Regions from separate parts of the Lysinibacillus sp. DFXJR4 genome, predicted to be linked through region 3. Evidence: riboswitches for the same ligand, from Rfam matches in the RefSeq annotation. Region 3 holds a riboswitch; each other region holds the start of a gene.
What was found. A riboswitch is a leader RNA that binds a small molecule or an ion and turns the genes downstream of it on or off. The one in region 3 is predicted to bind cobalamin.

Region 1 (10,327 bases), 240 kb from region 3:
CTTTGTCAACATCATCTTCTAATGCTATAGCTGTAACTTTACCTGCGTCAGCGATAACATTTGTATCATCGATTAATTCTTGATAATTAAGTCCCTCTGTAATAGAATCTCCAAAAAATAAACTATTTTTAAAAATAGACTCATACTTCCTACTTTCCGATTCCTTCTTAAAAGCCGTATTTTGTGTGATTGTATTCGATGTCTTTTCGGTCCCATTGTCTACACAGGCTACTGAGCACAATGCAATAGCTCCCATTAGTACACAAATAAATATTTTCTTTATCATTTTATTCTTCCTCTCAAATCATATTTTGTAAGCGATCGTCATTGTATAAGCAACTGCCGTTTACAAAACATAGACTAGCTGCTATAGATAAAGATAATGTGCAGATAGGATAGAAATTATTTAAAGAATAGTCCAAGTAAAGAAGAGAACTAAAAATGACAATGTGGTTATCTGTAGAAAAAACATTCAGACGCTAATTTAAATAAGAGACAATAGATATGAAAAAAGGAAGCAAATCTGTTATTACCAACTTGCAAAATAGAAAAAACTATTCTTTCTATTTTAAAATCAGAAAGAATAGCTTTTTGTATGTATTGGTTTATTATTAGCTTAGGAAGGAAATGGTCTAATCAAAAAATAAAAAATTATTATTAAAATACACATAATGAATATTTTTCTATAAAAAATGTATCTCTTAAAAGAAGTATAGTTTGCAGATATAGTCAAGTACATATAAATAAAAATAGGGTAATATTGTCTAATGTGAACAACAGTACAGTCACTTTATCATCATCAACTATGGGTTGAAAATAATTAGGAATGATGGTCTACACACCGAAGATAGGGGAATAATGTATGAAAGCAATAAAAGATCAAAGGAAATGGCATTGGTTGGACTATTTTTTATTTCTAATGCGTACGATATGGTTTGCATATAATGGCAATTCAATATTCATTAGTACGATTGGTTCAGAAAAGTGGATTTTACTTTTATGGGCTAGTTGTTCTTATATAATACCCCATCTATTTTATCGACCTGGGCTTATAAAGTTCCAATATTATATAATGACCGAGGTGTTGTTAACTGGTTCATTGTTTATTTACTTATCAAGTCAGCATGAAATAGCAGTGACTTATAGTTTTCTACTCGTGCCTATCCTAACTGTTGCCTATGCTTGTCAAGTTAAGCCATTAATTTGGTTAGGTCCTTTCTTAGTAGTTGGTACATGGGCCAGCAGTCTTTTCATTAATAAGGATTTCTTTGCACTTTTTATAGACACAATTATTTTTTATGGTATTGGGTTTTGCCTAGGAAGAACGACTATTGTCATTACCGCTAATAAAGAGTTAATTGCCTCTATTGAGGAAAAAAATAAGCATTTGGAATACTATTCAAAAAGGATTGAGGAACTGACGATTAGAGAGGAACGAAATCGAGTTTCACAAGATTTGCATGATACAGTTGGCCATATTTTTACATCAGTCATAACCAGTTTAGATGCCCTTCCTTTTCTATATCAGGCAGATAAAAAAGAAGCAGAAAAAAGTATAAAAGAGATTTCGGATTTAGCACGAAATGGATTGAATGATGTGAGGAAAACAATTCATCATATGTCGCCAATGAACCATCAAACACTTGTTGAATTGGTGCAAGAATTGATTGCTGATTTTATGAAACATACAGCAACAGATATAAAGCTGAGTGTTGAAGGGGAAGCTATCAAAGTTAGTGAAAGAGTAAAGTTTGTAATTATTCGTTGTATACAAGAAGGGCTTACAAATGCGAAAAGACATGGTCAGTCAACTTTTATTATGGTAAATATTTCGTTTAAACAAGAAGAATTAATTGTGCTTATTGAAGATAATGGGAATGGTTGTGATGAATTGAATTTAGGATTTGGATTACGCTCAATGAAAGATCGAATATCGGCATTAGCGGGGACAGTTACCTTTTATTCTAAATTGAATAATGGTATGAGAATAACGTGTAACATACCAATAGCAAAGGAAGTTTAATGATGGTGATTAAAGCGGCAATAGTTGAAGATCAAGAGATTTTAAGAAAAAGCTTAAAAATTGTGATTGAAAGTATTTCTGACATTGAGATTGTGGGTACTGCAGAAAATGGGGAAAAGGCAATTGATTTATGCGGAATGGAAAGCCTTGATATTCTATTAATGGATATTCAAATGCCAGTGATGGATGGTGTAAAGGCAACAGATGAAATAAAAAAACGTTGGCCACATATAAAAGTGATAATACTGACTACTTTTCAAGATGTTACTCACGTTTTGGATGCTTTAAACGCCGGTGCAGATGGTTATATATTAAAGGCTGTTGATCCAGAATTTTTAATTCAGGGTATTAAAATGGTCTACCACGGAGGTTCCCTCATCCCTCAACAATTAGCAAAAGAGGTGTTTGGCCAGATACAAATAAAGAAAAACGAGCACCCAGAACATCTTGACGATAACCTCATAAATCATCCATATGATTTAAATAATCAAGAATTAAGGGTTTTAAAATATTTAACCCAAGGATTATCCAATAAAGACATTTCAGAAAAGATGTTTCTTTCAATTGGAACTGTAAAAAACTATATTTCTACCATTTATTCAAAATTAAACGTTAGAAATAGATCTTCAGCTATTATTAAAGCAATGGAAGAGAGTCTTATAGTAGATAAAAAAACATTAAAGTAAAAGAGTGTAGATAAAGTTCAACTGACTTTGTCTACGCTTTTTTTTTATATTAGTAGATTTAAATTCATGGCAAAAGCCACTTATTTTTAAAGAAGTAATATGTATTAGCCAAAGGTCATAAAATGTCGTTTTTTAATGACTTTTTATTGACTTGCTGGCACTACAGCATATTACCTTTCATTGGTAGAGTAATGAATAAGGGAGGTAAAAATACACAAGCTTAAATCCATTTCATAATAAGGATTGCTAAAAAATGCCCTCACAATCATTTAAAAGCATGTATTGGATCATAAATTAAATTACATTAGCAGAAAGGAATTAATAGAATTAGATGAAAAATATAAAGAAAATAATAAAATATATGGGAGTAATTATTATAATAATATTGTTATTAGTACTTTTTCGTCCCACATGGACTTCGAATATAAAAGGGGATAACAGTATTAGCGTTTTAGAACAAGTTAAGATCAATGGTACAAAACAGCAAATCATGATTAGAGGTCGTGATCAAAATAACCCGGTCATTATATATGTACACGGGGGACCGAGTGTGTCCGAAATTCCTTATGCCAAGTACGAAGACTTATTAGAAAAGGATTTCACTGTCGTTAATTACGATCAAAGAGGAAGCGGCAAATCGTATCATTTTAATGAGGATTATTCTAACTTAACGGCAGATGTACTTGTAGATGATTTATTAGAACTTACGGATTATATTTCAAAACGATTTGGTAAAGAGAAAGTGATCCTAATAGGTCATTCTTACGGCACATACTTAGGGACAATGGCTGCTTATAAAGCTCCAGAAAAATATGAAGCCTATATTGGGATTGGTCAGATGAGCAATATGCAAGAAAGTGAAATAGATAATTTGAATAATACGATAAGTGAAGCGAAAAAAGCCGGAAATACAGAAGATGTGAAGTACTTAGAGGGGGTCGCTGAAAAAATACATGCTGGAGAGGCAGTGACTCCAAGAGGTTATGTGTATAAGTACGGCGGCGCTACAAGACTTATTAATATGTCGGATGGCGATATACTATTAAGTCGTGAATATAATTTATTAGATTCAATTCGCTATACATATGGAGTTGCTAATTCACAAGAACGGCTTGTAAAAGAAACCTTGGAAAAGCCGCTACCTAAGATCGTTACCAAACTTGAGCTACCATTTTATTTTGTAATGGGTAAATACGACGCTATGACTTCATCTAATGCAGCAAAAAATTATTTTGATAGGATTGAAGCGGATCAAAAGGAGTTTATTTCTTTCGAGGAGTCAGCTCATTATCCAAATTTTGAGGAGAAGGAAAAATTTTATCAATGGATGTGCGATACATTTAAGTAGGGCAGCATAGATACGTGCCTAAATGGAATGAAAATACTTTTCCTAACAAATAGAATTTACTACAAATGGAAAAATGATAATTTAAAGAGGGAAGAGGCTAATAATTTCTTTTGTAGTTCAAAAAATGGTAAAGTGAAGGAAGTCTATGATAGAGAACATAAAATGCGCCGGACGTCTGAATTTAATAAGGAACTATCTTTATTTATCGGCTAGAATAATATGTAAGGATTTATCAACAATCAAAAGTTTAACAGTCTATTATTCTTCGGAATAAGGACTGTTTTTATGTAAAGAATTATTGTATTAGCTTATGCCTATATTTTTGATGGTATATTCCAAAAAAGTATTTACATAATTACTTCTTGCAAGGAAAGGCAGGAAAATGATTTTAAATACATAGTGTTACTACTTTCATAAAAATAATTCTTTATCAGATGTCTATTATTGTTTATAGCGTTAGGAACTATTTATCCACTTGCTTACTATCATTTTGCGGAAAATATCGAATAATCTTACTATTAAGAAGTCTCTAATCTAGATTTACTTTTATTTTGAAGGATGGTACACTTAGTTCTATCGGAAAACAATATATTGTGTTTGTTTTATTAAGGTACTACTATATGTAGTTTAATAGGGAAGTTCGGTGCAATACCGACGCTGTCCCCGCAACTGTAAAGCTGACGATGATTTAAGCCACTGTGCTTTCGCATGGGAAGGAAATCAGAGAATGAAGCAAAGCCAGGAGACCTGCCTATATAAAACACAACAATCATTTCTTCGGGGATTAAGGAATGGGGACGTAGCTATTTTTATGTGTTTTTAACGTTTCCATTTTAGGCTGTCTCTCTTTGAAGAGATAGCCTTTTATTTTATGAAAAGAGGGATTTATATGAAACTTTATACAAAAACAATTTGTCCTAAATGTCTTTGGGTAAAATCTGAATTACAACGAGTAGGAATTGAAGCAGAAATTGTAAATATTGACCATGATGAAAAAGCAAAGCAAACTATTATAGATGCAGGATTTTTAAGCGTGCCAGTTCTTGAATATAATGAGACATTTATAGGGGATGTTAAGGAAATTGTTTCTCAAATCGAGCTGATTTCACTATGATTATTTATGCTAGTCGTACAGGTAATGTCCGAAATGTTGTCTCAAAATTAAAGGGGAAATCAATGGAGCTGTCTGAGGAATTACAGTTGAGTGAGCCCTACCTTTTAATCACATACACAGACGGATTAGGTGATATCCCTGCAAAGGTAGCTCGTTTTTTAGAACAAAACGGAAATTACTGTAAGGGAGTAGTTGTAAGTGGCAACAGTAATTTCGGCCATACAGTATTTGGCGCTGCTGGCGAGAAAATTGCAGCAAAGTATCATGTGCCTCTAGTGCGTAAATTAGATTTACGAGGAAATCAAACTGATTATGATGCAATACAAACGTTTTATGAAATGAGGGTCATCGCGTGAAAACATATTTAAAGCTTAATAATGATGTACTAAATCGTTATAGTACAACAGGTCAACTAGAGTTAGAAAAGGATCGAGAAGCAACACGCCGTTACTTTTTAGAATATGTAAACGTGCGTCTCCGTTACTTTATTGATATTGAAGAAAAAATCCGTTATTTAGTCGATGAGGGTTATTATGAAAAAGCATTTATCGATATGTATGAGATGGAATTTATTAAAAAGCTATACAAAAAGGCATATGATTATCATTTCCGTTTTCCATCCTTTATGAGTGCAAGTAAATTTTACGATAGTTATGCCATGAAGAGTCGTGATGGGGAAGAAATTTTAGAAAAATATGAGGACCGTATTGTCATTATTGCTTTGTATTTAGCACAAGGCGACACAATATTAGCAGAACGCTCTGTTGAAGCGATGATGGAGGCGTATCAGCCTGCAACTCCAACAGCATTAAATAGTGGAAAGAAAGCACGTGGAGAACTAGTAAGCTGCTTTAAATTATCAATGGATGACTCTATGAATAGTATTGCTGAAAATATAGGGTATTGTTTGGAGCTATCACGCCTTGGTGGTGGAGTTGGAGTAAACTTAACAGATTTACGTCCTTTAGGAGATCCAATTAAAGAGATTCTAAATCGTGCAAGTGGTGTAATCCCAGTAGCGAAACTATTAGAAAATTCTTTCAGTTATTCCAATCAGCTTGGACAACGAAATGGCTCGGGCGTAGTCTATCTAAATATTTTTCATGCTGATATAGAAAATTTTATTTCATCCAAAAAACCAAATGCTGATGATAAAATTCGTCTTGCAACTCTATCGACAGGCATTATTATACCAAGTATTTTCTTTGAACTTATGAAACGTGATAAAGATATTGTATTGTTTAGTCCTTATGATATTTTTAAAGAATATGGTAAGCGTATGTCTGAAATTTCAATTACAGAAATGTATTACGAGCTACTAGATAATCAGAAAATTCGTAAAATTAAGCGTTTGAATGCTCGTAAGCTTTATACAGAGGTAAAAAAAGCGCAATTTGAATCGGGCTATCCATTCGAAATTTTTGATGATAATGTCAATAACGTGCATCCGCTTAAAAATATTGGTCGTGTGAAAATGTCAAATTTATGTACAGAAATATTGCAAGTTCAAGAAACAAGTATTATTACTGACCAAGATGTGCCGAATGAATATGGGCTAGATGTATCCTGTAACTTAGGTTCAATTGATATCCATGCAGCAAGCAAAGTAACTAATTTTGAAACATTAGTCGATACAGCTATGCATCTATTAACAAATGTGTCACAAATGACGAACATCAAGAATGTACCCCCTGTTGCAAAAGCAAATAAATTAATGCATTCAGTAGGGCTTGGTTGTATGAATCTCCACGGCCATCTTGTTACTGAGGGAATCATGTATGGCTCAAAGGATTCTATTGATTTTATGGATCATTTTATGGAGGCGATGAATTATTTTTCACTCAAATCTTCAATGGTGATGGCAAAAGAAAGAGGCGAAACATTCTACCGATTTGAGGAAAGTGACTATGCTTCAGGTATTTACTTTAATCAATATATAAATAAAACAGAGGAAGAACTGTCACCTGCTGTGCTAAAAGCGCTTGGAAATATTCCAATCATAACAGCAAAAATGTGGGAGAATTTAAAGCAGGATGTTATGCAATATGGATTATTTCATTCATATCGTTTGGCGATTGCACCTACTGGAAGTATTTCTTACATCCGTAGCTGTACGGCTTCTATTGCTCCTTGTACAGAGCGCGTAGAGGTACGTGATTATGCGGATAGCCGAACAATTTATCCAATGCCACATTTAACAAATGAAAACAGTCATTTATATGTAGAAGCATACGATATTGATCCATATGACTTAATTGATTTATATGCAGCCTCTCAAAAACATGTTGACCAAGGCATTTCGATGACGCTTTATGTAACTGACAATTGGACTACAGAACAATTGGCTAAAGTATATATTTATGCATGGATAAAGGGAATTAAGTCCGTTTACTATGTTCGCCAACGTTTACAAAGCTTAGAGGAGTGTGTAGCATGTCAAATATAATATATGAGGCAGTCAATTGGAATAAGGCAACGAGTGAACTTGCACAAATATTTTGGGACCAGCAATGGAAGCAAATTTGGTTTCCTGAAGAAATTGCGGTCAGCAAAGATATTAAACAGTGGAAAAGCTTTGAGCATCAAGACACGTATAAAAAAGTGTTCGCAGGATTAACGTTACTGGATACCGTCCAAACAAATATAGGGATGAATCGTGTGGCCGCTTATACAGACGATTTACAGGAGAAGGCGGTCCTAACTGTTTTTGATGCATTTGAGGCCATCCATGCCAAATCTTATTCTTATATTTTCACAACACTTTGTACAAACGAAGAAATAGATGAGCTATTTGAATGGGTTAAGAAAAATGAATTTCTACAGTATAAGGCCAATAAAATTGCAGCTATTTATAATAGTATTGAAGAAGACAATCCAGAAAGCTTATGGAAGGCGATGTTCTCCTCCGTTATGCTTGAATCTTTCCTTTTCTATTCTGGCTTTTTCTACCCGCTATACTTAGGAGGACAAGGCTTCCTACGAAACAGTGCTGAAATTATTTCGCTTATTTTACGCGACGAATCCATCCATGGTGTCGCAGTTGGATTTTTTGCTCAAAATCTATTCAAGAAATTTTCAAAAGAAAAACAAGAAGAGCTACGTTTATGGGGCTATGAATTATTACTAGATTTATATCAAAATGAAATGAAATATACGGATGATATTTATGCGGAAACAGGATTATCTCCTGAAGTCAAAGCCTATGTACGCTATAATGCTAATAAAGCGTTAATGAATGTCGGCTTCGAATCAATGTTCCCAGAAGAAGAAGTCAATCCGATTGTGATGAATGGTATTCGTAATGAAGGCTCCACATATGACTTCTTTTCACAAAAGGGCTCGACTTATGCCAAGGCAAAAGTAGCACCGATTACAGACGACACATTTAATTTTAATCGTTAAGGATGAAAAATAATGAACTTAGACGTGAAAATCAAAAGAATACATGCTGATGCAATGCTTCCGATGCAGGCCAATCCAGGTGATGCTGGAATGGATCTTTATTCAATTGAGGCAGTAGAGATACCAGCAGGACAAGCTAAACTAATTAAAACAGGCTTACAAATTGAATTACCAAAAGGAACGGAAGCTCAAATTCGTCCAAGAAGCGGACTAGCATTAAAACATAGTATAACAGTTCTAAATAGTCCAGGCACAATTGATGAAGGCTACAGGGGCGAAATAGGTGTTATCTTAATCAATCATGGTAAAGAGACATTTATAGTAGAAAAATCAATGCGTATTGCTCAAATGGTCATTCAGCTTGTGCCTACAATTCAATTGCTAGAAGTAAATGAATTATCGCCTACTGTTCGTGGAACGTCTGGGTTTGGGGCGAGTGGTGTAAAATAAGGTTAGTTAAATTTTGAAAGAAATTCTATAACTGAAAAGGAATTAGGTTCGGTATTACTGAACTTAATTCTTTTTTTATTGCCACCATAAACAATGCAACGATAGTTAGAAAAAAATCTAACTATCGGGTTTTTTTATGACGTACCACCAATGAAGAAAACAAAAGACGTTTTTCGCATATTTTAGTTCCAAGATATAGATTAATAAATTTATTGATTATCAATAAAAATATATTGATTTTTGATAAAATATCTTATATTCTTCTAACAAGAGTTTGAAGTTAGTTCTATTGAGGTGAATGAATTTGAAGAGTTTTTTTAAAGATTTAGCTTACTTTATTTATCATCAATCATTATCTTGTATTTTCCCTGTTGTGATATTTATGACACTTGCACTTTCAAACGCAATCCAAATACCTGGCATTTCAAGATACGACTTTATATTAATCATTTGTCTTTTGGCACAATATCTTATGTATAAATTTAAATTGGAATCAAAAGATGAATTGAAAGTTATTTTTCTATTTCATATGATTGGGCTTGTACTAGAAATATATAAAGTGAATTTTAACTCTTGGTCATATCCAGAAGAAGCGTGGACAAAAATTTGGGGGGTGCCTTTATATAGTGGTTTTATGTATGCCAGTGTGGCAAGCTATATTTGTCAAGCCTGGCGCAGGTTTGATTTAGCAATCGTTAACTGGCCAAAGAGTTATTTTGCAATCCCACTTGGAGCCATGATCTATTTAAATTTTTTTACCCATCATTTTATTTATGATTTTCGATGGCTTTTAATGGCTGCTCTTTTTATTGTATTCTACCGTACGATTGTCAAATTTACAGTGCGCAAAAAAATTTATAAAATGCCGATCGTTATATCATTCTTTTTAATTGGATTTTTCATTTGGGTAGCCGAAAATATTGCAACGTTCTTTGGGGCATGGTCTTATCCCAATCAAGAAATTTCATGGGAAATCGTCCATTTTGGTAAAATAAGCTCTTGGTTTTTACTTGTTGTGATAAGCATCATGATTGTTGCGCAGCTTAAATTATTCTATCGAAATACGGTAGAGTGAAAGCAATATTGATTATCTATTGAAAATCTTATGCTTTTCATGTTGTCGAAAAACTATTAGGTCAATGACATGAAGGGATGGCTGTCAGCTTTCGCATAATTATTTTGCAGCATTGCATACCATTTTTTATTAGAAAAGGCACTTATCTGTTCAACTAGCAAAGACAAAATGAAAATCCATTGCATTCAGCAAATATGCTTAGTGCAATGGATTTTCATTTTTATGGAGA
Region 2 (10,327 bases), on a different contig from region 3:
TGTCCCCCTTGTAATACGGAGCCTAAAATCACTTCATTCACGTCATCTGGTAAAATATTGGCTTTCTCTATTGCCCCCCTTATGGCGATAGCACCTAAATCACTTGCACTTAATGCTGAAAGTGAACCTCCAAACTTCCCAAATGCCGTTCTTGCTCCTGCTAAAATAACAGCTCTATTCAAGTAAAACACCCCTTTTGTTTTACGTACTCTATGAATTATCAGAGCACCGTTGTTGACTGAACGCTCGCTCGATTTAACTCTATGAAAAATGGGAGTTTAAAGTCTCACTCCCATTTCCATTTAATCTTATTCTACAAAACAATTATTTATTGTGCAATTTATATTTTTCAGATAACTAAAATATTTCTACAATAGCTATCAATTTTCTGCGTTAATTTCTACATTCTTGTCTTGTTCGACATTGTCTACAGAAGCCACTACCTCTTCAAGCATCTCATCTACAGCTTCTTCAGCAGGGTTTTCAAGTGCTTTCCCTTTTTCACCAAACACAGATCGCTCTAATAGCTCTGCAACATCGAATGTTCCAATTGTATCCTCAACTTCTTTTGCCTTTGTACCATCCTCAAGCATCGTTAAGCAGTATGGACAGCCCGATGAAATAACTGATGCATTCGTTGCTAAAGCCTGCTCTGTACGTGCAACATTAATACGGTTACCAACATGTTCTTCCATCCACATTAAGCCACCACCTGCACCACAGCACATAGCCGTTTCACGATTACGCTCCATTTCTACAAGTTTCACGCCTGGAATACCTCGCAGTATCTCACGTGGTGCATCATAAACATCGTTATAACGACCTAAGTAACAAGAATCATGGAATACAATTGTTTCATGAACTTCATAATTCAAGGCAAGTCGATTTTCATCAATTAGCTGATTCAACAGCTCTGTGTGGTGATAAACTTCACCCTTCCAGCCAAAGTCTTGATATTCATTTTTGAAGATATTGTAAGCATGAGGATCGATTGTTACAATTTTCTTCACATCGTTCTTCTCAAATTCGTCAATATTCGCTGTCGCAAGCTCTTGGAATAAAAATTCATTTCCTAAACGACGAGGTGTATCCCCTGAATTTTTCTCTTTATTTCCTAAAATCGCAAATTTCACGCCTGCCTCATTTAATAGGCGACAGAAGGCTAAGGCAATTTTTTGTGAGCGATTATCAAATGCGCCCATTGAGCCTACCCATAATAAATAGTCCATTTCCTCACCAGATTTTTTCAGCTCTTTGACTGTTGGAATATGGATTGTTGGATCAAGGTCACGCCAATTTTCTTTCTCTTTACGGTTTAAGCCCCAAGGATTTCCTTGACGCTCGATATTTGTCATCGCGCGTTGTGCATCTGGATTTACTTTTCCTTCTGTCATTGTTAAATAACGACGAAGGTCAATTATTTTATCGACATGCTCATTCATAACTGGACATTGATCCTCACAGTTACGACAAGTTGTACATGCCCAAATCTCTTCTTCCGTAATCACTTCACCGATTAAAGATGGACTATAGATATCCTCAATGACCGCACCCTCAGCACCAGCCGCCATTGCTAACTGATTCCCCTTTGTATTAGCAAAGAATTGATAAGGTACCCACGGCTTTTGCTTTGTTACCACTGCTCCTGTAAATGTTAGATGGTCACGAAGCTTCACAATTAAATCCATCGGTGATAGCATTTTACCAGTTCCTGTTGCAGGACACATATTTGTACAGCGCCCACATTCTACACAGGAATATAAATCTAGCATTTGCTTTTGTGTAAAGTCTTGAATGCGTCCAACCCCAATGGATGGCATTTCATCTTCACTTTCAGCATTTTCTCCAGCTTCCTCTAATGCTTCAAAGTCGATTGGCGTTAGTGTTCCCACACGATCTAGACGATTCATATAAACATTAATTGGACTAACAATTAAGTGGAAGTGCTTAGATTGTGGTACATACACTAGGAATGTTAGTAAAATTAATAAGTGTGCCCACCACATTACATAGAATATAGCTGCGGCTGCAGTTGTTGGTAGGAAACTAAAAATAGCAGCAATGCTCGAAGCAACTGGCTCCGTATATGTTAATTCCTCACCATGCCAAATTAACCCCATACCATTAGCAATTAATGTTGATACCATTAAGCCACCAATGAAAATTAATACAAGACCGTTTTTCCAGCCTCTTTTTAGACGTACTAGCTTTTCTACATAGCGACGATAAAACGCCCAAACAACTGCTACTAAAATCATTAAGACCACAAGCTCTTGGAAGAAAGTAAAGAGTCCATAGAAAATACCTAGTGGTAAATGTGATTCAGGCACTAATCCCTTCCAAATTAAATCAATGGCTCCTAGCTGCACATTTAAAAATCCATAGAAGAACATCACGTGAATTAACCCACTCTTTGGATCTTTCAGAAGTTTATTTTGGCCAAATACATTGACCATAATATAACGAATTCGTTCTTTTACACTTTCATCAAACTCAACCTTTTTCCCCAATTGCACAAACTTATAGCGTGTTTTTAACAGATAGAAGAACAATCCTACTGCATAAAGCACAACCACGACTGTTAAAACGATGTTTGCAATTAATAATGGACTCATGGTTGGTCCCCCCTTTAGTTTGTCGTAATTTTCTCTCTTTGTGGTAAATTTGCTAGCTCATACGTAAATGTACGTTATTACATCATTATATTCCTATTCTAATAAATGAGTGAGCATTCAGTCAACATAAAACGGAAATATTTCTGATAATTTTATATTCTTACATTTTCCAAGAAAAAAAGCCACCCTGAATTTTTTCAAAGTAGCCGTTTTTCTTTTTCTTTACAAGAATATTACTTTTTAAAAACATTACCGCTTCGAATATATTCAATATCAGAAACCTTCATTCTACAGTTCACAACTCGTGCAGCGGCAAATAAATAATCTGATAGTCGGTTTAAATATTTTTGGACAATTGTTGGTACATCCTGAATTTCCTTCATGAGAGTTACCATTTGGCGTTCTGCTCGACGTGCAACTGTACGGGCAATGTGTAAGGTTGCAGCTGCTGGGGCACCTCCAGGTAAAATAAAACGCTGTAGAGGTGGTGCTTCATCTGATAAAGCATCAATTCGAGATTCCAACACTTCAATTGGCTGCTCCGTAAGCTTATAATGACGCTCCTTCATAACATTTGCTAGGTCCCCACCTGCATCAAAAAGCTCATGCTGAATCGTTTCTAAATCAATAAGAATATCCTTAAAAAGCTCCCGATCTAATTCACTTACAGCCTTGCCAATAAATGAATTTAATTCATCAATAGCTCCGTAAGTTTCCACTCGTAGGCTATCCTTGTCAACACGTCCACCAATAAGACTTGTTTTGCCTGTATCCCCTGTTTTCGTATAAAGCTTCATCTCTCTCATCTCCTATCATCCATTTTTATAATTTTTAATGGCTTGCACAGTTGTCGCAAAAACACCCTTACCAATGATCTTCCCCACCTCTGTAATAGGGCCTCCATACTGCATTTCCTCACCTTTTTGTGTTGCAGCAATCAGCAAACTATCTGTAGCAGTACCTGTTGCAATGGTTCCACTTAGTTCATCGCAAACATCTTCTGACTGTAATGCCTTCGTTTTTGCTTCATTTGCTGTCATCATTGCTTGGAAAAATGCTTCTTCTGACAGACTACCATTGATAATAACCCATGTATTTATAGTACCAATATATGGTTCAATCTGTCGTTCATGTACACGAGAAACATCTACAGCATTGCCAACACCAGCAGTAACAGCAACAAGCACACTGCCAAAGGATGCTGCATATTCATTAATTGCTACTAGCCTTGATGGAACTGCTGTTAGCATAACAACTGTACTCGTTGAGGAAAAACTCTCCTTTTGTAAAAATGCTGCTACCTCTCGCTTGACATCATTTATGACATAATCCCCTGGAACTGAGCGATTTAAGAGGCAATCATACCAGCCAATCCCTGGGTTATGGACGGCAGAAGACACTGTTTTTAAAGGGAACTCAGATTTTAACTGAATATAATGTTCAGTAACCTTAAAATTATCTTTGTTAATATATGCACGTTGCAGATGCTCACCCGATGCAGGCATCATCGTTATTTGTGGCTTTGGAATTTCAGGATGTGCATAGGTCGCTACCCTTGCCTGATAGACCTCTTCAATTTGTGAAGCCATCAATACTTCATGGGGTACCCCAAATGCACGCATTTGCCCTGATTCCATTAATAATAATTCGTCACAATAAAGAGAAGCTAAGTTCATATCATGTAACACCATAATAACGGTTAATCCGCATTCAATTGCTTCTTTCCGCACCATATCTAAAATTTGCCGCTGATGTGCAATATCTAAATGATTGGTCGGTTCATCCAGCAATAATATTTCTGCTGTCTGCGCTAAAGCCTGGGCAACAAAAACTCGTTGCTGCTCACCACCTGATAAGAATTCCATGGGTGTCTGCTCGTAGCGTGTCACATCTGTTAGGGCCATTGCGTGTTGGACTGCTTGTTCATCAAAATCTGACCAGATGGAAAAAAAACCCGATTGATGTGGATAGCGTCCAAGAGATACTGCATCTCGCACACTGTTTGAAAAGGCATTCGCATGTAATTGTGGAAGAACGGCCATTTTTTTTGCCAAAGCACGAGCATTGTAAGAACTAATATTTTTGCCATCTACTTTTATAGTACCTGCCGTTGCTGGTAATATGCCAGTAATCACTTTTAATAGTGTGGATTTTCCGCTGCCATTTGGACCTAATATCCCTAATATTTTTCCCTTTTTTACTGAAAAACTAATATCTTTGACGATTGGTACGCCATCATAGCCACCTGATAGATGTTCAACGACGATCATGCCCGTACCCCCTTACCTCTGCGCTGCTTATAAAAAATATAGGAAAAGACAGGTGCCCCAATAAATGCAGTAATAACACCAATTGGTAGCTCCCTCGGCATAATAATTGTTCGTGCAATTAAATCACATATAATAAGCAATGTCGCACCATTTAAAAAGGACAATGGTAATAAATGACGGTGGTCTGAGCCCCAAATCATCCTTGTCATATGCGGTACGACTAATCCAACGAATCCAATTGTTCCCGAAACAGCCACTGCTGCTCCTGTCAGCATGGATCCACCAACTAAAATTAAATACTTACTTCGTTTCACGTTAACACCTAAGTGCTTTGCTCGTTCCTCCCCATATAACAGCACATTTAATTCCCTTCTTTGTGTCCATAGCATCAATGAACCTACAATAACAAATGGGATAATCATTTGCACAAAAGGCCAGCCTCGCATTGATACAGAACCAAGTAGCCACCCCATCACTTGCCGCAGCTCCTCGCCTGATAGGGCAATCATTAGAGAAATAAGTGAGCCTAAAAATGAACTAAAGATGACTCCTGTTAAAATTAACGTTTCCATTTTCAGAGAACGATCTACTACTCTTGCAAAGCTCATGACTGCTACCATTGTTAATACTGCCCCAAGCATACTAAAGGTTGGCAATGTATAGAGACCAACTACCGGAATTGAAAGACCAAAGAATATCGTCATTACTGCACCAACTGATGCACCAGAAGAAACACCCAATGTATAGGGATCTGCTAAAGGATTTTTTAGCAGGCCCTGGAAGGCAGCTCCTGCAATGGCCAGTGAAGCTCCCACAAGCCCTGCTAGGAGAACTCGCGGCAGACGTATTTTCCAAAAAATATTGGCAGCCGTTTCATCAACTGTTTTATTCCACAATACTTCTAGCGGAATATGAACAGAGCCTATAGCTACGCCACACCAGATGCCAATGATAAGAAGTGTAATGGCTGTTACATAGGCTGTGACTATTTTACTCACTTAAACGCCTCTGGGTAGATCGCTTTCGCTAACTCTTCAAGACCCTCTCCTAAACGTGGTCCTTGACGACTTGTTGTATTCTCATCTACCTGAACAATGGCTTTATTTTTTACTGCATTAATTGTGTCAAAGCCAGCACGCTGTGGTAGCTTTGTTAAAATATCAGGTACATAATGATATGTCACCACGATGACATCTGGATTTTTTGCAATAATTTGTTCGGAACTGATTTCATACCAATCTGCTGTATCTGCTGCAACATTTTCGGCATGAATCATATTTAGCATTTCATTCATAAATGTATCTTTACCAGCTGTAAATATATGTGGCTCATCAGATGCTTCTACAAAAACTTTCTTTGGCTTTACATCCTCAAGTTTTGCAAGAACCTCTTCTACTTTTGTCTTCATATCTTTAATTATTTTCTTGGCCTCAGGTAATTTCCCAGTTGCACGACCTAGCTGTTCAATTGTTGTGTAAATTTCATTAAAGTCCTTCGCATTTGTTACCACAAAAACCTTTAAACCGGCAGATTCAAGCTGTTCAATGGCCCCTGCAGAAAATGTCATACTCGAAGCATGAGCAAACACGATATCTGGTTGTAAGGCAATAATTTGCTCAATATTATATTCCATACCACCAACTTTTTGTTTTTCAGTTGCCTCTGCAGGATAATCATCATTATCGGTAACACCCACTATTTCATTGTTTAAGCCAAGAGCAAATAAAATCTCTGTATTACTTGGAATAAGAGAAACTATTTTTTCAGGAGGTGACTCCAGCGTAATCTCCTTGCCAACAGCATCTGTTATCGTCATAGGGAATGTTGCTTTGTCTACTTGTGTTGTTTCTTGCTGCTCAGAAGATGCTGGCTTTTCATTTTTTGCTCCTTCTCCACAGGCAGCAAGTAAGCCAATTGCTAAAAATGCGGAAAGTCCTAATTTCCAAAATTTCTTCATATGAATCCTCCTAGTATATAAATGCGTAAATTTTTACAAATTATTTTGCTGATAGATTAGTAATCGACGAACTTTATAAGTTTATCGCTCATTTTTTCAAATTTATCGACATCTTTCATACAAAACAAATACCCCTCATCCAAAGTGAGGGGTAATAATGCACAAAAATACGCAAAATCCACCACCCTATCCTCGTAGGTTGTAACGTGTCTCTATAAAGGCAGGTCTCCTGGCTCGTGCTCCATACGTTTTTTCAAGCCTTCCCGAAAAACTTTCAGTGGCGTACATTGAAAAAAACTAGCACATACAGTGGCGGGACCGCATCGGAATATCACCGATTTCCCTTTTCACTTTACATAAGTAAAGAACCTTTATAATATTCAGTTGATTTTATTATACATGAAAACAAAAAAAGTCGCCTACCATCTAGACGACTTCTCCTTTAATCAATTATGCCTCGGCATAATTGCGTTCGGAATCGGCTTTGTGCTTACACAAAGAACTCCTTTTCGATTCCGTGACATCCGCCGGAGGCTTTGGGCCAACACGATGTTGGTCACTCAGGCGTTTTCACAGGATGTGAAGATCTTAGCCTGAGTTCCTCTATTTCAGCGGGTGTTTGGATACCCTCTGAAAAGTAGCTTAAATTCGCATTCATCTCACCACCTATAGAGGTGGGAAACTTCTGCTGAAAGAAGTTAAAGAATATCTGCAAAATATTGAACTGTTTTCATCGGTGCCCCTAGTTCTCTTAATGCCCATGTATGCTCTAAATATATATCTGCCAGCTTTTCATATTTACCACCGAATCTGTGAGCCCATTCCACAGCTACAACGCTTTCATACATATGCGCCATTTTTTCTGCTACCGCTTTTGCCTCAAAAGTTTTCATTGCTTCATCCAAAGAGCTAAACGTATGCAATGTCGATTTCAATTGTACTAATTGTTCCACTACTAATTGGCTTAGAGTGCTGTTAGCTACCTTAGCTAAGCGTTCCTCCATAATACGTACAAACAACTTATGAGCTTGGAACTTATCTACTAAACGAATCAGCTCTAATGCCAGTATATTGGCAGTTCCTTCCCACACCGTAAGCACCTGTGCATCTCTTAGTAAGCGAGGTGTCACAAAGTCTTCAATATAGCCATTTCCACCATGTAATTCAATCGCTTCACTTGCATATTTCACCGCTTGCTCGGCTGTTTCCTTTTTCATAATGGCTATATTTAAACGATTCATCATCATATCCTCATGATTGCCCTGACCACTTGTCACTTTATCATATAGCTGAATAAGATCAAAAACTGTTGCTACTTCCACATGAAGCTTTGCCGCAAATTTTCCTAGTGTATCCTGAATCATTGGATATTGCGTTAAAGGCTTACCAAAGGCAGAACGATTTGTCACATAATGCTTTGCCTCTAAAAAGCCACGTCGCATAATACCTAAAGAAGCTACGGCATTGCAAATTCTTGATAGATTAAGTGCCTCTAGCATATAATAAATTCCTTTATTCGGCTCACCTACAATATAGGCAAGTGCACCTTCAAATTCTACCTCACCAGAGGGAACTGCCTTCACACCAAGCTTATCCTTTAAGCGACGAATACGAAGGTTATTCACAGTACCATCCTCCGCTCGCCACGGAACTGCAAATAATGTCAGCCCTTTAGAGCCGGCAGAAGCCCCTTGGAGTCGCGCCAGTACCATTGCTACACCGCACATGCCTACATTAGATGCAAAATATTTTTCACCATATAAACGGAACTGCTCGCCTTCCTGTCTTGCCTCTACAGCATTTGCCCCAACATCCGAGCCACCTTGTCGTTCTGTTAAAAAGGTTGCTCCCTCATAGAGCTCAGTATCACCTGTTGCACAAACATGTGGTAAAAAGCGTTCCTTTACCTCATCATTCGCATAGTGATCGAGTAAATAAGCTGTAGCCATTGTTAATGTAACAGGACAATAAAAGCCCGGCTCAGCATGGGATAGTAAATACCCTTGGGCAAAGCTATATACATAATTACCCTTTCTTCCTAGTTGCGGAATATTCTTATGCACATAGCCCACAATCCCTGTATTATACGTATCTTCTATTGTTTTTTTGTAGCCATCATTGACCCAAATCTCTGATACCTCTTCACCGTAAGCATTATAACGTTGTAATCGAGGCTCGCCCTCTCTATCTGTATGCTTCGCTCTCTTATCAATATCTCCAGCACAAAGCTCTCCAAAATCTATTAGCTCACGTGTTGCATATTCCGCAAATTCTTTATCAAGCATTATTTCTAAAATACTATGGAGCGTATCGTTATCTTTAAAAAAGTTCGTTGTTTTCATTTCTTCCTGCTGTAACACCTTCATAATTATCTCACCTCTTGTCCCTTCAAGGATTGTTTTAATATTTTGCCCGATGCATTCCGCGGAAGCGCTTCCACTTGCTCAAAAATTCGTGGAATTTTAAATTTAGCGAGATGCTGCTCCAAATAATGTCGAAGAGCCTTGTCATCAATTTCTGTTTTGGCAGCATAAACAGCCTTTACTGTTTCACCCCACTGTGGATGAGGTACACCGATAACCGCTACCTCAAAAATCCCCTCAAAATTTACAATACAATCTTCAATTTCCTTTGGATAAATATTGACACCACCAGAAATAATCACATCCTTCTTGCGATCAACAATCCATATATACCCGTCTTCATCCACACGGGCTAAATCACCAGTTTTTAACCAACCATTTATAAATGCTGCCTTCGTCGCAATGTCGTCCTTGTAGTAGCCTAGCATATTGCCCTCTCCAAATAACACAATTTCACCTACCTCACCAGCACGCACATCCTCTCCATCCTCATTAATAATACGTAGCTCCGTTCCAAGAGGTGCACGTTGTCCTATACTTCCTGCCTTTGTCTTATGTTCCTCACCAAATAATAATGAGCCGCTTGGACCAGCCTCCGTTAATCCATAAACACATGTTAGATGATTTGTACGGAAAGCTTTTTGTATATAACTGATTTCATTTTGTGATAATGGTGCACCACCATATACCCACCACTTCATAGAGGATAAATCAGCAGTTTGTAATCTCGGCATTTGAGCAGTTAACAAATAGGCAACTGGCGCACCAAAGAAATGCGTTGTCTTCTCCTGTTCAATTGAATCCAAGAACAAATCAGGTGTAAATGTTGAGGTTAATACATGTGTCGAGCCAACAAGCATTCCCGCCATTAAAAATAAATGCAAAGGAGCTGAATGCGTTAACGGCATCATTAGAAGGATGCGGCTTTCGGGCTTTACCTCCATCTCGACAGCAATCATTTGTGCCACGGTTAAAATATTACGATAGCTAAATAACACACCTTTTGGTTTCCCTGTTGTCCCTGAGGTATATAAAATTGTCGAAGCGTCATCCTCATTGAGCTGACAATCAATTGTTTGTGAGCTGGCACTTTGTATTAATGCTTCAAAGCTTAACCAACCA
Region 3 (10,327 bases):
GCATTTCCAACGGCATGATTATAAATCTAGCTGCTAAATCAGCCAACAGTAGAAGCGTAGCCCCAATCACCGCACTATAAGGAATAATCCAGCGAAAATCTGAACCTACAAGCCCTATTGCTATATGCGGTACAATCAGTCCAATAAAGCCAATTGAGCCCGCAACTGCTACAGAGCTACCTGCAAGCACAATAATAATTATACCCAGCATAATTTTAGTGATAATTGTTCGCTGCCCTAACCCTTTTGCAATATCATCACCAGATTGCAAGACATTAATGGATCTTCCCATAACTATTGAAACAATGGTTGCGACTAAAATAAATGGAAGAACAGGTAAAAGCATATCAATGCTACGTCCTGACACTGACCCTGCTAACCAAAAAAGGACACTTTGTAGGCCCTGTTCATCAATCACAAGTAATCCCTGTGTAAACGATACGAATAAGGCTGTAATCGCTGCACCTGCTAATACTATTTTGATGGGTGTTAAACCATCTCTTCCTAATGATCCTAAGAAAAAAACCATTGCTCCTGCAATACCTGCCCCTAAAAAGGCAATCCACATATAACTCATTAAGGAATCTATTGAAAACAAAGTAATCGCGCTGACAATAAAAAATATAGCTCCTGCATTAATACCTAAAATATCAGGTGCCGCTAATGGATTTCTTGTTAATGCACGCATTAAAGCCCCAGCAATGGCAAGACTGGCACCAACTACCACAGCGATAATAGCGCGTGTCAAACGAGAAGTTCTTATAATGACATGCTCGGTATTTGCATCATTAAAATGAAAAAATGCCTGATAGATAGACTCTAATGATATAGAGGTTTGACCAAGTGCAATACTTAAAATAAATGTGCAAAAAAGCAATACACAGCTTATTAGTAAGCAAATTTTTTTCATTGAGGTACTGGAAAGAATAATTCTCATTTTATGCCAACTTTCTTCATCCACAATTTATCTCGAAAACTAGCTTGCAGTTTAAATATAAAGCTTTCTATCTACAAGAAGAGGGCTGTCGCTAAAGATACAGCCCTTACTTGCCATTATTTTTCTAATTCAAATTTGTCATAAATATCATCGAGCATTAAATTAGCACTTAGAATACCACCAGCTAGATTCCAATTAATTTCATCAACCTGGTATACTTGATTTGCTTTGACTGCATCAAGCTCTTTCCATAATGGATGATTTGTCCATTCTTCATAAACTTTTTTAACAGCCTCATCATTTTCCATAAACATATAAATCACATCTGCATTCATCTGTGTAATACTTTCTTTGTCTGTTAGTTTTACAATCTCTAATGAATCATCTGTTAGATTTTTAGGACCCTTGAAGCCAAGTTCTGATAAAATTGATCCTGCAAAGCCTGTAACATAAATTCGTGCATGATCTGCTCTAAAATTAACAACTGAAACATGTAGTGGCCATTGATCTCCAAGCTTTTCTTTAATTTTTGTTTGGAAATCTGCCACTCGGTTATCCCAATTTCCTAATAGCTCTTTTACCTTATCTTCTTGATTCATCGCTTGACCCATCATTTCTGCTGTTCCTTTGAAATCAAAAACAGTTTCATGGGCAACTGTTGGTGCAATTTGAGATAACTGATCATAAATTTCCTCATGACGCACTTTCGAAGCAATAATTAAATCAGGCTTAAGCTTCGCAATTTCTTCTAAATTTGGCTGTGTTTCCTGCCCAACGATTGTTACACCATCTAAATCATTTTTAAGATAGTTGTAGATAGGCGCTTCTGCCCACGACTCTACTGCACCTACTGGCTTAATCCCCATTGCAACTGCCACATCGGTAGCACCTTGATAAAGCGTTACTATTTTTGTCGGTGTTCCTTTTACTGTTGTTGTACCCATCGCATGTGTAATTTCACGACTTGTTTCCTCTGTTTTTCCTTCTTCTGATGCTTTATTTTCCTGTTCACTACTTTTTGATGTTTTATCCCCGCAAGCAGCTAGTAAAATTGCGAATGATAGTAATAATGTGAAAAGCAAATAAAAATTTCTTTTGTTAAATGTAAGTTTCGACATATAGGTCCTCCCAAATAATAATCAATAATGATAATCATTATCACTAAAAGAGTATACTGTACAAAAAATGTATTTACAATATCTTTTTTTATAAAAAACGTACCTTTCTAATAATTTTAATAATATTTTATTTTTAATTGGCTGCTTATTATACAAATATACAAATTAATCTCTTTTGATAAAGAAAATCACCTGAAACAAAGGTATATATACTCATCTAATAAGCTATAAGGATATATTAGGCATATGTTACATAAGTTTTGATTTTCACTGATGTGTGAGATTTATCTAATAGTTAGTAGGCAAATAAATAGACCCTATCGACATATCACTCATATCTTAATAATGAACCACAACTTATTAAAACAGGAGGTAATAACCATGTTTAATCGTATGCGTCATCATGGGAAAGGTCCACATTGTTGTCCACCACAAGCAATGCCAACACAATTTGATCCACCACAATTTATGCCACCAGAGCAATATGTTCGTACAAATTATATCCATACTGTCGTACCGCATGTACAACCAACACATATTACAAATGTAAATAAACATATATTCGATCATCAATACTATTTCCCATGTACTGAATCTGTCGTGAATGAATGTTGCGAAAACCATACACTTTGCGAAATGCCACCTAACCCTTGTCACATGCCGCAGCATCACTGCCATATGTCCCATCACCACGGTCATATGCCGTATCATCATAGTCGTATGGGCTATTAGTCAATTACACACCCCAGCGTGATTGCGTCAAGCTCGCTCAAAACGCTACTCTTCAAAATCTGTGATAGCCAAGGGACTCTGTAAGCTAGCGAAATAAATGACCATTCATCTCGCCACTTAATTAATATTTTGCTAGAATCAAGATAAAAAAGAAGCGATGAGGTTGTTAAACGCCTCATCGCTTTTTGTGCTTTTTATATGTCTGTAAAAAACCGAGTATCCTCTATTAGATACTCGGTTAATCTTAATTAGTACATTTTTAAATATTGGTCACGTTCCCATTGATGGACAGTAGTGCGATACATATCAAACTCAATTTCTTTTGCTTCTTTGAAGTTTGCATAGATATGCTCACCTAACGCTTCTTGCGCTACTTTGTCTTTAGCAAGTAATGTTAATGCATCATCAAGAGCCGGTGGCAAGTTTTCAATTCCGTTTGCTTTACGTTCTTCTTCAGACATCACATAAATGTTACGGTTAATTGCAGCTGGTGGAGTTAGATTTTGACGAATCCCTTCTAGACCCGCTTCTAAAATAACAGCCATTGCTAAATAAGGATTTGCAGCTGGGTCCACAGAACGTACCTCTACACGTGTTGACAGACCACGAGCTGATGGAATACGAATTAGTGGTGAACGGTTTTGTGCTGACCATGCCACATAACATGGAGCTTCATAACCAGGAACAAGTCGTTTATAAGAGTTAACTGTTGGGTTTGTTACAGCTGTGAAGCCTTGAACATGCGCAAGAACGCCTGCCATGAATTGCATAGCTGTTTCAGAAAGACCTAATTCAGTCGATTCATCATAAAAAGCATTTTCTTTGCCTTTAAACAATGAAACATTGAAGTGCATCCCAGAGCCAGCTTCACCGTATAATGGTTTTGGCATGAAAGTAGCGTGTAAGCCGTGTTTACGTGCAATTGTTTTTACAACTAATTTGAACGTTTGGATATTATCACAAGCTGTGATAGCATCTGCATATTTAAAGTCAATTTCGTGTTGTCCAGGAGCTACCTCATGGTGAGAAGCTTCAATTTCAAAGCCCATCTCTTCTAGCTCTAATACGATATCACGACGGCAATTTTCACCAAGATCAGTTGGCGCTAAGTCAAAGTAACCACCGTGGTCATTAACCTCTAATGTTGGTTCGCCTTTTGCATCTAATTTGAATAAGAAGAACTCTGGCTCAGGCCCTAAATTAAAGCTTGTGAAGCCCATATCCTCCATTTTTCTTAGGATACGTTTTAGGTTGTTACGTGGGTCACCAGCAAATGGTTCGCCTTTCGCAGTGTATACATCACAAATGAAGCGTGCTACTTTCCCTTTTTCAGAAGTCCAAGGGAACACCACGAAGGAATCTAGATCAGGATATAAATACATATCTGATTCTTCGATACGAACGAAGCCTTCAATAGATGAACCATCAAACATCATTTTATTTTCTAGCGCTTTGTCTAATTGGCTTACAGGAATCTCAACGTTTTTAATTGTGCCAAGTATATCCGTAAATTGTAGACGAATAAAGCTTACGTTTTTTTCCTCGATAAGACGTTTAATGTCCTCTTTTGTGTATTTACCCACAGTTTTCCACACTCCTATAATTTGTCTAGCTTTTATCTTTACCCTACCCTATTAAAGGCTTTTAATAGAATCGGGATAAATCCCCACGTCGGATGGATGATTTTTGCATGCGCTGTGCTTGACGCATTTCCTCACGCATGATACGACGTAATTCTGAGTCACTTAAATCCGGCTCATCTGTCGTCACAGGGTTACTCTTTTTAGCGAATAATTTTTTAATTTTCGCCATATTCATGCCCTGTTCTAAGTAATCTTTAATTTCTAGCAATGTATCGACGTCATTTAATGAGAACATTCGACGATTGCCTTCTGTTCGGTGCGGCTCAATTAAATGGTGTTCTTCATAATAACGAATTTGGCGTGCCGAAAGCTCGGTCAATTGCATCACGATACTCATAGATAATAACGGCATAGTTCGTCTAATTTCACGACTCATTTAAGTCCCCTCCAATACCCGCTAATCATATAACGAAATTTTTACAGTGTCAACAAGTATGTAAGGTTTCCTAACATCGTTTTTAAATATTTTTTCGACTGCTACAAAATTGTAAAAAAACTATTCAAAATCACGATTTGAATAGTTTTTTCCACCTTATCTATTGCTGAATTTTTTGAACTGCACTACAAATAGCAAATTTTACATGCTCATATGTGAGACCGCCTTGAATAAATGCCGTATATGGTGGGCGAATAGGACCGTCTGCTGTAAGCTCAATACTGGAGCCCTGAATAAAGGTACCAGCCGCCATTATGACATCATCCTCATAGCCTGGCATATAGGCTGGCTCTGGTGCGTAATGGGCATTGATTGGTGAGTTCGCTTGGATTTCGCGACAAAAAGCAATCATTTGTTCAGCCGTTTGGAATGAAACAGATTGAATTAAATCCGTTCGTTTCGCATCATAGCTTGGAGATGTAGACATGCCAACTTCTTCTAGCATTGCCGCTGTGAAAATTGCGCCTTTTAATGCTTGTGCTACAACGTGTGGCGCTAGGAAAAAGCCCTGATAAAAATCACCAAGCGTATTTAGTGTTGCACCTGCTTCTGCACCAATACCCGGTGACGTCATACGATAGGCACATTTTTCAACTAAATCGGCACGACCAGCAATATAGCCACCAATTTTGGCTAAGCCACCGCCTGGATTTTTAATCAGAGAGCCTGCCATTAAATCTGCCCCTACCTCTGTCGGTTCCTGAGCCTCCACAAATTCTCCATAGCAATTATCGACAAAGATGATAGCCTGTGGTGCTAATTCACGGATTTTCACACACATTGAAGCAATTTCTTCAATAGTAAAGGATGGACGTGATGCATAGCCCTTTGATCGTTGAATCGCAATCATTTTTGTATTCTCTGTAATAGCAGTCGCTACACCGTTCCAATCAATCAGTTGATTTTCTATTAAATCTACATGTCGATAACCAATTTTATAATCCTTTAATGAGCCAGTATCCTTATCACCGCCATCTACTATGGCTTGTAATGTATCATATGGTTGACCTGAAATATACAGCAATTCATCACCCGGTCGCAGCACGCCGAATAGACTAAGCGTAATGGCATGTGTCCCTGAAATAATCTGCGGACGTACAATGGCAGCCTCCGCTCCAAAAACCTCTGCATAAACACGCTCTAAATTGTCACGTCCCTCATCATCATAACCATATCCATTAGAAGGGTGTAAATGATAGTCACTCACTTGATGCTTCCTAAAAGCTGCAAGCACCTTTTGTTGATTAAAGAACGCCATCTCGTCTACCTTCCTTTGAAACGGGCGAACCTTATCCTCTATTTTGGTAGCCAATGCTAACGTTTCTTCTGTTAAATTCGTTGTAAAAGTCATGCATTCTTCTCCATTCACATTTCTTCCATTGCGGGCATCTACAACCACAAATTGAAGTTTTCACTTTCTCCTATCTTATCTTAACAATTTGTAGATGTGTCTGCAAAACTTGCCTATTGTTTCTACTCGCAATTTGCGCTAAGCTAATGTGCGGACTTCTTTCATTATTTTTGAAATTTCATAGATTCTCTTACATTTAATAGAATTTTTTAACTTTAATGAGAAAGTACATTATTTTTCAGAAGGGGTGAAAGGGATGGCTTGGGAGGTTTTCAGTATTATCGGAACAATTGCCTTTGCTATTTCTGGGGCAATTATTGCCATGGAGGAAGAATACGATTTATTCGGTGTTTATATACTCGGTATTGTCACTGCCTTTGGTGGTGGCGCAATTCGTAACTTACTTATTGGCCTGCCTGTTACAACATTATGGGGACAGGATATGATGTTCCAAATTGCACTTGCGGCAATTACTATATTTTTTATTTTTCCACATCATCTAATTCAGCATTGGCATCGTTGGGGAAACTTTACGGATGCCATTGGCTTATCGGCATTTGCTATTCAAGGTGCCCTCTATGCTGTAAAGCTCGACATGCCCATTAGTGCAGTGATTGTAGCTGCTGTCTTAACTGGTTCAGGAGGCGGCATAGTTCGAGATCTTTTAGCAAGACGCAAGCCTCTCGTATTACGTGATGAAATTTATGGGGTTTGGGCAGCTCTTGCAGGACTCATGATTGGTCTAGAAGTATTGACAGGCGACCTCTTTTTATATGGATTATTTGGTATGATAACAGTGCTAAGAATTCTTTCCTATATGAAGAAATGGCGTTTGCCTTTACGAAAGCTCAATCGGGCATAGGCATTTTATAAATAGTAACAAGCCCAAATAGTTTTGAATTATGGGCTTGTTATACTTTTTGTTACGATCTATTCTTTCGATTCTACTAGCACTACAGATTCCTCAAGTGTTGCCATGTTTTTCATCATGGAGCAAGCTGCATCTAAAATTGGAAAGGCTAAAGCTGCACCAGAGCCTTCTCCTAAACGCATATTCATATGTAGCATTGGTTCAACCCCAAGCAACTTGGCTGCTATTTTAGCCCCTGGTTCTTCTGAGGCATGGGAAGGAATGATGTAGTCCTTTACTTTTGGCTCAAGCTCAAAGGCAATGAGAGCAGCAATCGTAGAAATAAAGCCATCAATTACAACAGGTTTGTGATTTGCAGCAGCCGCAAGTACAATTCCAGCCATAGCACCTATTTCTAAGCCACCAACTTTTGCAAGAATATCAATAGCATCGTGGCGATTGGGCTTGTTTAGTGCAATAGCATGCTGAATAACCTCCACCTTATGCGCAATTCCCCCTGCTCCAACACCTGCACCTAGTCCTGTTACTATATTTGGATGACAGGCATGAAGCACAGAAAGGATAGCCGCACTTGGTGTTGTATTCCCAATACCCATTTCACCAGTTCCAAGAACATCCGCTCCGTTTCTTATTTCGTTCGTTGCAACTTCAATTCCTACTTCGATGGATTGAATAGCTTCCTCTTTTGACATAGCTGGACCCTTTGCCATATTGTCTGTTCCATATTTAATTTTCTTTAGAATGACTCCAGCATCCAATGGTAAATCTTCTTTTACACCAACGTCGACCGTTACAATTTTGGCATTGGTTATGCTGGCGATTGCACAAACCCCCGTTAACCCTTTTGGAAAATTCATTGTTTGTAAAAAGGTGACCTTTTGCGGATTTGAAGTTACATCTTCCTCACAAACACCGTGATCTGCTGCACAGACAATAATTGCTTTGCTCTCAATTTTAGGAAATAATTCTCCTGTAATACCAGCAAGCTGTACAGCAAGATTCTCCAATTTCCCCAAGCTTCCAGGTGGCTTGCTCAGAGAGTCTATATATTCCCTAGCTTTCTCCATCATACGGCTATCCGCATTTTGAATTTTTTTAATCGTGTGCTGTAATAATTGCATGAAACTATTCCCCTTTCAATCTTTCGAGACAATATAAAAAGCCTGCAGTTTATTCATGACAAATAAACTACAGACTTTTCCATCGTCTATATAATCGAAGCAATTAGGCAGGTCTCCTGGCTCAATTTCAACATTTCATAGAACCTTCCCAGCACCATGCTAGTGGCATTCTCTATGAAACTCCTTTTTACAGTGGTGGGACCGCTAAAGACTTTCACTTTATTCCCTATTCTCCCTCAATGGGCACCTAATGCTATTATGCAATTTCTTTTAATTTACTGTAAAGATATCTTTCTGTCAATATGTCACCTTTAAAGCTAAATTAGACTTCTTTCTGATCTATTTCACTAATAAATGTCGCGCCAAGCAATAGAATAGCTCCTATTATTTGCAGCATAGTCATTTTTTCTCCTAAAATCATCGTTGAGATTACCAATGACGTTAGAGGGTCAATATAGCTTAAAATGGCTATGCTTTGCCCCTTTAAATGACTCATTCCTAAAAAGAAAAGATAGAAGCCTATACCGGCATGGACAATGCCCAATGCTATTAGTAAACTGATGGATTTTATATCGATATACATGATTTGAAATCCAGTTGTTCCATAAAGATAAAGTGCTAGAAATAACGCTGCTAAAGAAAGCTGCAGAATTGTGTTTGACGGTTCTTTAAGTCCATGAATATACTTATTGACAAAAGTTACCAACGTATAGAAACATGCTGCAATAAGCCCATACACAATGCCGATATCTTGCCCATTTTCTTCTGTAGCTTGGCTATGGACAATAAAGAATAATCCAACTAAAGCCACACCTACATAGAAAATTTTTCTTAGATACAGTTTTTCTTTTAATATAATTGGTGATAAACAAATCACTAAAACTGGCGCAAAATAATAGCTAAGCGCTGCATTGGCAATGGTTGTTTCTTTGTACGCTTGAAATAGAAAAATCCAATTCCCACATAACGCTACACTTGATAGCAGTAATGGCCATATATTAGACAAAATGGATGCTTTCGTTATTTTTTCTTTTTTAACGATGAAAATTATCAATAAAAAACTAGAGCCAATCACACTCATCCAGAAGGCAATTTCACTGGATGGCAGGTGTATATATTTAGCAAAAACACCGATAGCCCCAAAGATAATCATAGATAAAACAAATGCAAATTTTCCGCTCACTTCTGATTCCTACTTTCTACTTATATAGTTTTTAGCCTATACAGTAGAATCTATTGCAAGAAGAGCAAGCTAGTGTGGAATGCCTTAAACAGTAGACTCTACTGTCAAGACATTGTTGGAGGCGCTATTGATCGGAACATATTACTCATCCTTTCTATTTTCAACTCGGTCATTCTATACTTATTTTACCAAAATCCACTAGATTTAAATAGTTCGATATTTGGCTGGTGTCATTCCAACATATTTTTTAAATACTTTACTAAAATACTCTTCATTACTATAGCCCACTAACGAAGCGATTTCATTATTTCTTTTATTACTATGAACTAGTAGCGCTTTGCCTTATCAAATGCCTGATAAATAATTTAAATCCATCTGAGGATCATCAAAATGCGTATAAAAATAATTGATTATTTTTTTCCTGTTAGTGTTATGTATTTTAATAAGATATACGATGAAGACCGCTTTCATCGTGTAGCTTTCTAATACTCCGAAATTTTATAATGACTATAGCGATTATTCCCTATCTTTTCAAACTTCAACGCTTTTATAATACGGTAGGCAATATACTTGCTTGGTATATTGAATTCTTGGCATAAAGTGGTTGTAGAAATATAGCTTTCCCGTAAAAGTCGATAATCCTGTAATGCTTGTAAAAAAGCCTCATTATTTTCTACACCGCAGCTTCGACAAAGCCAAGAGCCATGCCTATAAAACATGCTCTTCTCATAGGCACACTTTGGACAAAGAACACCTGATCTCCATTCATCTTCCATCAGTTTTTGTTCCCATAATTTATCTTGACGAATAGATTTTAAGTGCTTAAGCAATCTCTGAAAATCACTCTTTTCTAATGATTGTTGACCAAAATGCTGTAGCTGTTGCCATAAGAAATAAGGTAAACCCACACTATGCATAATTGGACATTCTGTGCT

Region 1: it holds a riboswitch for cobalamin, as region 3 does, so the genes downstream of both, AC2CGN_RS02900 (glutaredoxin family protein) here and cobT (nicotinate-nucleotide--dimethylbenzimidazole phosphoribosyltransferase) in region 3, are expected to answer to the same signal.
Region 2: it holds a riboswitch for cobalamin, as region 3 does, so the genes downstream of both, AC2CGN_RS11665 (ABC transporter substrate-binding protein) here and cobT (nicotinate-nucleotide--dimethylbenzimidazole phosphoribosyltransferase) in region 3, are expected to answer to the same signal.

The regions. Positions count from the first base shown of each region.
Region 1 is NZ_JBXUNW010000001.1:568,140-578,466, forward strand. Features, by position in the region: gene AC2CGN_RS02880 (GDSL-type esterase/lipase family protein) at 1-286, opposite strand, end outside; gene AC2CGN_RS02885 (sensor histidine kinase) at 863-2,023, shown strand; gene AC2CGN_RS02890 (response regulator transcription factor) at 2,026-2,709, shown strand; gene AC2CGN_RS02895 (alpha/beta hydrolase) at 3,041-4,057, shown strand; cobalamin riboswitch at 4,649-4,826, shown strand; gene AC2CGN_RS02900 (glutaredoxin family protein) at 4,947-5,171, shown strand; gene nrdI (class Ib ribonucleoside-diphosphate reductase assembly flavoprotein NrdI) at 5,168-5,527, shown strand; gene nrdE (class 1b ribonucleoside-diphosphate reductase subunit alpha) at 5,524-7,617, shown strand; gene nrdF (class 1b ribonucleoside-diphosphate reductase subunit beta) at 7,605-8,573, shown strand; gene dut (dUTP diphosphatase) at 8,586-9,023, shown strand; gene AC2CGN_RS02925 (DUF817 domain-containing protein) at 9,322-10,098, shown strand; gene AC2CGN_RS02930 (LysR family transcriptional regulator) at 10,319-10,327, opposite strand, start outside.
Region 2 is NZ_JBXUNW010000004.1:40,703-51,029, forward strand. Features, by position in the region: gene AC2CGN_RS11640 (acetyl-CoA C-acetyltransferase) at 1-182, opposite strand, end outside; gene AC2CGN_RS11645 (heterodisulfide reductase-related iron-sulfur binding cluster) at 381-2,615, opposite strand; gene AC2CGN_RS11650 (cob(I)yrinic acid a,c-diamide adenosyltransferase) at 2,849-3,412, opposite strand; gene AC2CGN_RS11655 (adenosylcobinamide amidohydrolase) at 3,428-4,885, opposite strand; gene AC2CGN_RS11660 (FecCD family ABC transporter permease) at 4,882-5,883, opposite strand; gene AC2CGN_RS11665 (ABC transporter substrate-binding protein) at 5,880-6,842, opposite strand; cobalamin riboswitch at 7,045-7,230, opposite strand; gene AC2CGN_RS11670 (acyl-CoA dehydrogenase family protein) at 7,541-9,208, opposite strand; gene AC2CGN_RS11675 (class I adenylate-forming enzyme family protein) at 9,211-10,327, opposite strand, start outside.
Region 3 is NZ_JBXUNW010000001.1:328,799-339,125, reverse strand. Features, by position in the region: gene AC2CGN_RS01590 (FecCD family ABC transporter permease) at 1-937, opposite strand, end outside; gene AC2CGN_RS01585 (ABC transporter substrate-binding protein) at 1,054-2,055, opposite strand; gene AC2CGN_RS01580 (CotD family spore coat protein) at 2,437-2,787, shown strand; gene glnA (type I glutamate--ammonia ligase) at 3,036-4,370, opposite strand; gene AC2CGN_RS01570 (MerR family transcriptional regulator) at 4,432-4,806, opposite strand; gene AC2CGN_RS01565 (methionine gamma-lyase family protein) at 4,967-6,217, opposite strand; gene AC2CGN_RS01560 (trimeric intracellular cation channel family protein) at 6,474-7,079, shown strand; gene cobT (nicotinate-nucleotide--dimethylbenzimidazole phosphoribosyltransferase) at 7,148-8,209, opposite strand; cobalamin riboswitch at 8,299-8,475, opposite strand; gene AC2CGN_RS01550 (DMT family transporter) at 8,532-9,392, opposite strand; partial or broken gene AC2CGN_RS01545 (helix-turn-helix domain-containing protein) at 9,597-9,719, opposite strand; gene AC2CGN_RS01540 (nuclease-related domain-containing protein) at 9,875-10,327, opposite strand, start outside.